2 regions of the Lentzea sp. NPDC042327 genome follow, and region 1 is predicted to be linked to the other one. Evidence: riboswitches for the same ligand, from Rfam matches in the RefSeq annotation. Region 1 holds a riboswitch; the other holds the start of a gene.

The links. A riboswitch is a leader RNA that binds a small molecule or an ion and turns the genes downstream of it on or off. The one in region 1 is predicted to bind glycine.
Region 2: linked by a shared signal. The riboswitch ahead of gcvT (glycine cleavage system aminomethyltransferase GcvT) and the one ahead of gcvH (glycine cleavage system protein GcvH) in region 1 are both predicted to bind glycine.

The regions. Positions count from the first base shown of each region.
Region 1 is NZ_JBEZBX010000009.1:146,966-150,452, forward strand. Features, by position in the region: gene ald (alanine dehydrogenase) at 1-981, opposite strand, end outside; glycine riboswitch at 1,203-1,295, shown strand; gene gcvH (glycine cleavage system protein GcvH) at 1,357-1,737, shown strand; gene AB0A63_RS23835 (L-serine ammonia-lyase) at 1,769-3,133, shown strand; gene AB0A63_RS23840 (helix-turn-helix domain-containing protein) at 3,140-3,487, opposite strand, start outside.
Region 2 is NZ_JBEZBX010000005.1:118,374-121,860, reverse strand. Features, by position in the region: gene AB0A63_RS14380 (hypothetical protein) at 51-434, shown strand; gene AB0A63_RS14375 (DUF3817 domain-containing protein) at 449-751, shown strand; glycine riboswitch at 797-887, shown strand; glycine riboswitch at 888-979, shown strand; gene gcvT (glycine cleavage system aminomethyltransferase GcvT) at 1,076-2,170, shown strand; gene glyA (serine hydroxymethyltransferase) at 2,184-3,449, shown strand.

The sequences.
Region 1 (3,487 bases):
CTTGCCGGCCAGCGCGACCGCGTAGGGCAGCGTCACGTTGGTGAGCGCGTAGGTGGAGGTGCGGGGGACGGCGCCGGGCATGTTGGCGACGCAGTAGAACACCGAGTTGTGGACCTCGTAGGTCGGCTCGGCGTGCGTGGTGGCGCGCGAGTCCTCGAAGCAGCCGCCCTGGTCGATGGCGATGTCGACGAGCACCGAACCCGGCTTCATCTCCGCGACCAGCGCGTTCGAGACGAGCTTCGGGGCCGCGGCACCCGGCACCAGGACGGCGCCGATGACCAGGTCGGCCTCGCGGACGGCCTGCTCGATCGCGAACGAGTTGGACGCGAGCGTGCGCAGGCGGCCCTGGAACTGGGCGTCGATCTGGCGCAGGCGGTCGACGTTGGTGTCGAGGATCTGCACGTCGGCGCCCATGCCGACGGCGATGGTGGCGGCGTTGACACCGGCCACACCGCCGCCGATCACGACAACGCGGGCCGGGGCGACACCGGGGACGCCGCCGGGCAGCACGCCGCGGCCACCGGAGGGCTTCATCAGGCTGAACGCGCCCACCTGCGGGGCGAGGCGGCCCGCGACCTCGGACATCGGGGCGAGCAGCGGCAGCGAGCGGTTCGGCAGCTGCACCGTCTCGTAGGCGATGGCCGTGGTGCCGGAGGCCAGCAGGGCCTCGGTCAGCGGCTTGTCGGCGGCGAGGTGCAGGTAGGTGAAGAGGGTCTGGCCGGAGCGCAGGCGGGGGTACTCCTCCGCGATCGGCTCCTTGACCTTGAGGACCAGGTCGCCCTCGGCCCAGACGTCGTCGGCGGTCGGGAGGACCTTCGCACCCGCGGCGAGGTACTCCTCGTCGGTGATCGCGGAGCCCAGACCGGCGCCCTGCTCGACGTACACGTCGTGGCCCCGGCTGGTCAGCTCGTGGGCCCCGGCCGGCGTGAGGGCGACGCGGTACTCGTGGTTCTTGATCTCGCGAGGAACGGCGATCCGCACGATGACTCCTCCGTTTCGGCTGGCTGCTATCTCACAATGTGGGGCAGCCGGGAGGTCATGTCACTGTGCGGGTTGCACTGTTCGGGACCAGGCCGGTTGTGCTGCTGGGACAAAGCGACCTGCGCCACGCCTGTACCGGTCCCGCGTTGACACCCGGTGGCGGGCCCACATAGCGTTCCCACCGGAACTGAATAACGGCCGCGGTGCCCCTGACGGGCACCAGAACCCGGGTGGGAGAGACCTCGACGAGCTGGTCGGGGCGCCGAAGGGGCAAGCTCCCGCACACTCTCAGGCAGCAAGACCACTCGGGGTAGGCAACTCTGCACGGCGGAGGGGGCGCACGTTTCCTGCCCGTCATCTGCCAGAGGAGTCGCCGTGGAGTTCCCCGAGAACCTGCTCTACACCGCCGAACACGAGTGGGTCGACTGGACGCCGGGCACCCAGGACCCGTTGACCTGCGGGATCACCGAGTACGCCGCGGACGCGCTGGGTGACATCGTCTTCGTCCAGCTCCCCGAGGTCGGGGCCGAGGTCGTCTCCAACCAGGTCTGCGGCGAGCTGGAGTCCACCAAGTCCGTCAGCGACCTGTTCTCCCCGGTCACCGGCGAGGTCCTCGAGGTCAACACCGCCGTCGTCGACGACCCGGCGATCATCAACACCGACCCGTACGGCGCCGGCTGGCTGTTCAAGGTGCGCGTGGACTCCGCGGAGGACCTGCTCACCGCGGCCAAGTACGCCGAGCTCACCTCGGACTGACCCGCTCGCACCCACCACGAAGGACTGATCAGTGGCGATCAGCGTTTTCGACCTGTTCTCCGTCGGCATCGGGCCGTCCAGCTCGCACACCGTCGGCCCGATGCGCGCCGCCGCCATGTTCGTCGAGAAGCTCGGTGCCCGCGCGTCCGAAGTGGACCGCGTGCACGTCGAGCTGTTCGGCTCGCTCGGCGCCACCGGGCACGGCCACGGCAGCCCCAAGGCCGTGTTCCTCGGCCTGGAGGGCAACCTCCCGGAGGAGGTGGACCCCGCGGCCGCCGCCCACCGCGTCGAGGAGATCGTCGCGAGTGGACGGCTGCGGCTCGGCGGCACGCACGAGATCGGCTTCGCGCACGACCGCGACCTCGTCATGCACCGCCGCAAGTCGCTCCCGTTGCACCCCAACGGCATGAGCTTCGAGGCGTTCCGCGGTGACGAGCCGGTCGAGCACGCCGTCTACTACTCGATCGGCGGCGGCTTCGTCGTCGACGAGAACGCGTCCGGCAGCGACCGCATCAAACCCGACTCGACCCCGCTGCCGCACCCGTTCCTGACCGGCGACGAGCTGCTCGCGCGCTGCCGAGAGACCGGCCTGTCGATCAGCGAGATCATGATGGCCAACGAGCTGTCGTGGCGCTCGGAGGAGGAGGTGCGGGCCGGGCTCCTGCACATCTGGCACGTGATGCAGGAGTGCGTCGAACGCGGCTGCACCGAGCAGGGCATCCTGCCCGGCGGTCTCAAGGTCCGCCGCCGCGCCGCCGAGATGCGCAAACGGCTGGAGGGCGAGCACTTCGTCACCGACCCGCTGCGCGTCATGGACTGGGTCACGCTCTTCGCGCTGGCCGTCAACGAGGAGAACGCGGCCGGCGGCCGGGTCGTCACCGCGCCGACGAACGGCGCGGCCGGCATCGTGCCCGCGGTCCTGCACTACTACACCAGGTTCGTGCCCGGTGCGAACGACGACGGCGTGGTGAGGTTCCTGCTCACCGCGGGCGCCATCGGCGTGCTGTTCAAGGAGAACGCCTCGATCTCCGGCGCCGAGGTCGGCTGCCAGGGCGAGGTCGGCTCCGCGTGCTCGATGGCCGCCGGTGGTCTCGCCGAGGTCCTCGGCGGCACCCCGGAGCAGGTCGAGAACGCCGCCGAGATCGCCATGGAGCACAACCTCGGCCTCACCTGCGACCCGATCGGCGGCCTGGTGCAGATCCCGTGCATCGAACGCAACGCCGTCGCGTCCGTCAAGGCGATCACCGCGGTGCGCATGGCGTTGCGCGGCGACGGCTCGCACTTCGTGTCGCTGGACAAGGTCATCAAGACCATGCGGGACACCGGCAAGGACATGTCGGTGAAGTACAAGGAGACGGCGCGCGGCGGTCTCGCCGTCAACGTCATCGAGTGCTGAGGCCGGTCAGGGCCTGGCGTCGTACCGGCGCTGGGCCTCGATCACGTCCGGCATCCGCGACTCCAGCAGCACGATCAACGCCATCAGCTTCTCCGCCGTCTCGCGCCCGAGCGGCGTGAGGCTGTAGTCGACCCGCGGCGGGTTCGTCGGCTGCGCGTCGCGGTGCACGAGCCCGTCGCGCTCCAGCGCGTGCAACGTCTGGGACAGCATCTTCTCGCTGACGCCGTCGACCCGGCGGCGCAGCTCGTTGAACCGCAGCGACCCGTCGACCAGCGCGCTCAGCGTCAGGCTGCCCCACCGGCCGGTGACGTGCTCCAGCGTGGGACGTGACGGGCACGCCTTCGCGAACACGGT
Region 2 (3,487 bases), on a different contig from region 1:
CTCACGGGTGGCCTCCTGACAGGAGGCCTCACCCCAGTAGTGTGGAGGTCGTGCGCGGCCTCCTTACTCCCCAGCGTGTGCTGATCGCGCTCGCCTGTCTGGCGGCGCTGGTCCTCTGCTGCGGGCTCGCGTGGTGGCAGTGGCAGCGCTTCGAGTCCGCGAGCGGCACGTTCCAGAACCTCGGGTACGTGCTCCAGTGGCCGCTCTTCGGCCTCTTCCCCCTCTTCATGGTGTGGCGGTTCCGCCGTCTCGCGCGCCAGCGCCGTGACGAGGCTCTCTCCGCACCGGAGCCGGTTGCACCCCCCGTCGCACCGGTGACTACCGTTGACGCCGTCAAACCCGCGCCTGTCGAGCACTTCGACGACGAAGAAGACGCGGAGCTCGCGGCCTACAACCGCATGCTCGCGGACCTCAACGCGCGGGACGGTCGTTGAGCGAAGGCGGGCAGATGAAGGGTGCGTTGACCCGGTTCCGGGTCATGGCTTACGTGGTCGGTGTCTTCCTGCTGCTGCTGGTCGTGGCGATGGTGCTGAAGTACGCCGCCGGCATGGACCAGGCGATGAAGGTCGTCGGCCCGATCCACGGGTTCCTCTACGCCATCTACCTGGTGCTTTCGGTCGACCTGGCGCTGAAGCTGCGCTGGTCCATCAAGGGCACCGCGCTCGTGCTGGTCGCGGGGACGATCCCGTTCCTGTCGTTCTGGGCGGAGCGCAAGGTGGTGGAGAAGACTGCTCAGGGCGTGCCGCTGTGACGTTCGGCCTGCTAGCGTCTGGGGCAACCAACTGAACACGGCCGTCGATGTCGCGCGGGAGAGCTCCCTTCAGCGGGAGCGCCGAAGGAGCAACTCCTCCCCGGAATCTCTCAGGCACAGATACCGCACGACGAAGGCAACTCTGGAAAGCAGGCTCATCAGGAGCCTCGCCCACGGTGCAAGTCGCTCCGGCGACGAAGCTCTCAGGCTCATGACAGAGGGGGAGGCTCGCTCTGGTGAGGAGTCTCCGGTGGACCGTGTCATTCTTCTGTTGCCTCAGCCGGCCTGGCCCGGCTCTTCGGCGCACCCTGGAGGAGCGTTCTGATGTCCCGCCTCACGCCACTGAACGCTGAGCACGAGTCGCTCGGCGCGATGTTCACCGACTTCGCGGGCTGGAAGATGCCGCTGCGCTACTCCAGCGAGCTGGCCGAGCACCACGCCGTGCGCACCACCGCCGGCCTGTTCGACCTCACGCACATGGGTGAGATCGTGCTGACCGGGCCGCAGGCCGGTGCCGCACTCGACTACGCGCTGGTCGGCCACATCTCCGCGCTCGCGGTCGGCAAGGCCCGCTACACGATGATCACCCAGGCCGACGGCGGCGTGGTCGACGACCTGATCGTCTACCGGCTGGGCGACGAGGAGTTCATGGTCGTCGCCAACGCCTCGAACGCCGCCGTGGTCGCCGAGGCGCTCGTCGAGCGGGCCGCCGGGTTCGACACCGTCGTCACGGACAGGTCCACGGACTACGCGTTGATCGCGATCCAGGGCCCGAAGTCGGTGGAGGTCCTGGCCGGGCTGACCGACACCGACCTGTCGACGGTGAAGTACTACGCCTCCTACCCCTCGAAGGTGGCCGGGGTGGACGCGCTGCTCGCGCGCACCGGCTACACCGGCGAGGAGGGCTTCGAGCTGTTCGTCGCGCCCGACGACGCCGCCGCAGTGTGGACGGCGCTGCTGGAGGCCGGGCAGCCGCACGAGCTCAAGCCGTGCGGTCTCGGCTGCCGCGACACGTTGCGCCTGGAAGCCGGAATGCCGTTGTACGGCAACGAGCTGACCACCTCGCTCACCCCGTACCACGCGGGTCTCGGCCGGGTCGTGAAGCTCGACAAGCCGGGCGACTTCGTCGGCCGCGAGGCGCTGACCGAGGTGTCCGAGTCCGATGTGGACTCCGTGCTGGTCGGCCTGAAGACCCCCGAGCGCCGCGCGCCCCGCCACGGTTACGCCGTGCTGAACGGCGACGAGGTCGTCGGCGAGGTGACCTCGGGCGCGCTGTCGCCGACCCTGGGCTACTCGGTGGCGATGGCCTACGTGAACCGGGCGAGCTCCGCGCCCGGCACCCCTCTGCTGGTGGACGTCCGCGGCAAGAAGCAGCCGGTCGAGGTCGTCGCACTTCCGTTCTACAAGCGCGCCAAGTAGGGAGATCCTCCAGATGTCCGACCAGTTCAACGCCTCCCTCGCGGAGTACGACCCCGAGGTCGCGCAGGCCGTTGCGGCCGAGCTGGCGCGCCAGCAGGGCACCCTCGAGATGATCGCCTCGGAGAACTTCACGCCGGTCTCGGTGCTGCAGGCCCAGGGTTCGGTGCTGACCAACAAGTACGCGGAGGGCTACCCCGGCCGCCGCTACTACGGTGGCTGCGAGCACGTCGACGTCGTCGAGCGCCTCGCCATCGAGCGCATCAAGTCGCTCTTCGGCGCCGGTTTCGCCAACGTCCAGCCGCACTCCGGCGCCCAGGCCAACGCCGCCGCGATGTTCGCGCTGCTGCAGCCCGGCGACACGATCCTCGGCCTGGACCTCGCGCACGGCGGTCACCTGACCCACGGCATGCGCATCAACTTCTCCGGCAAGCTCTACAACGTCGTGCCGTACCACGTCTCCGACGGTGACGGCCGCGTCGACATGGCCGAGGTCGAGCGCCTCGCCACCGAGCACCGCCCGAAGCTGATCGTCGCCGGCTGGTCCGCCTACCCGCGCCAGCTGGACTTCGCCGAGTTCCGCCGCATCGCGGACTCGGTCGAGGCCTACCTGATGGTCGACATGGCGCACTTCGCGGGCCTCGTGGCCGCGGGCCTGCACCCCTCGCCCGTCCCGCACGCCCACGTCACGACCACGACGACGCACAAGACCCTCGGCGGTCCGCGCGGCGGCGTGATCCTGTCGAACGACGCCGACATCGCCAAGAAGATCAACTCGGCGGTGTTCCCCGGCCAGCAGGGCGGTCCGCTGGAGCACGTGATCGCCGCCAAGGCCGTGGCGTTCAAGCACGCCGCGTCGGAGGAGTTCGCCGACCGCCAGCGCCGCACCCTCGACGGCGCCCGCATCCTCGCCGACCGCCTCTCGCAGCCCGACGTCGCGCAGGCCGGCGTGAAGGTGCTGACCGGCGGCACGGACGTGCACCTGGTCCTGGTCGACCTGGTCAACTCCGAGCTGGACGGCAAGCAGGCCGAGGACGTGCTGCACCGGATCGGCATCACGGTCAACCGCAACGCGGTCCCCAACGACCCGCGCCCGCCGATGGTCACCTCGGGTCTGCGCATCGGCACCCCGGCACTGGCCACCCGCGGCTTCGGCGAGGGGGACTTCACCGAGGTCGCCGACGTGATCGCCGAGGCCCTCAAGCCGGGCGCCGCGATCGACGAGCTGCGCGCCCGCGTCGAGGTGCTGGCCGCGAAGCACCCGCTGTACTCCACGCTCTGACCCTGCGGCAACGAAGGGGCGGCACCGGACCTCCGGCG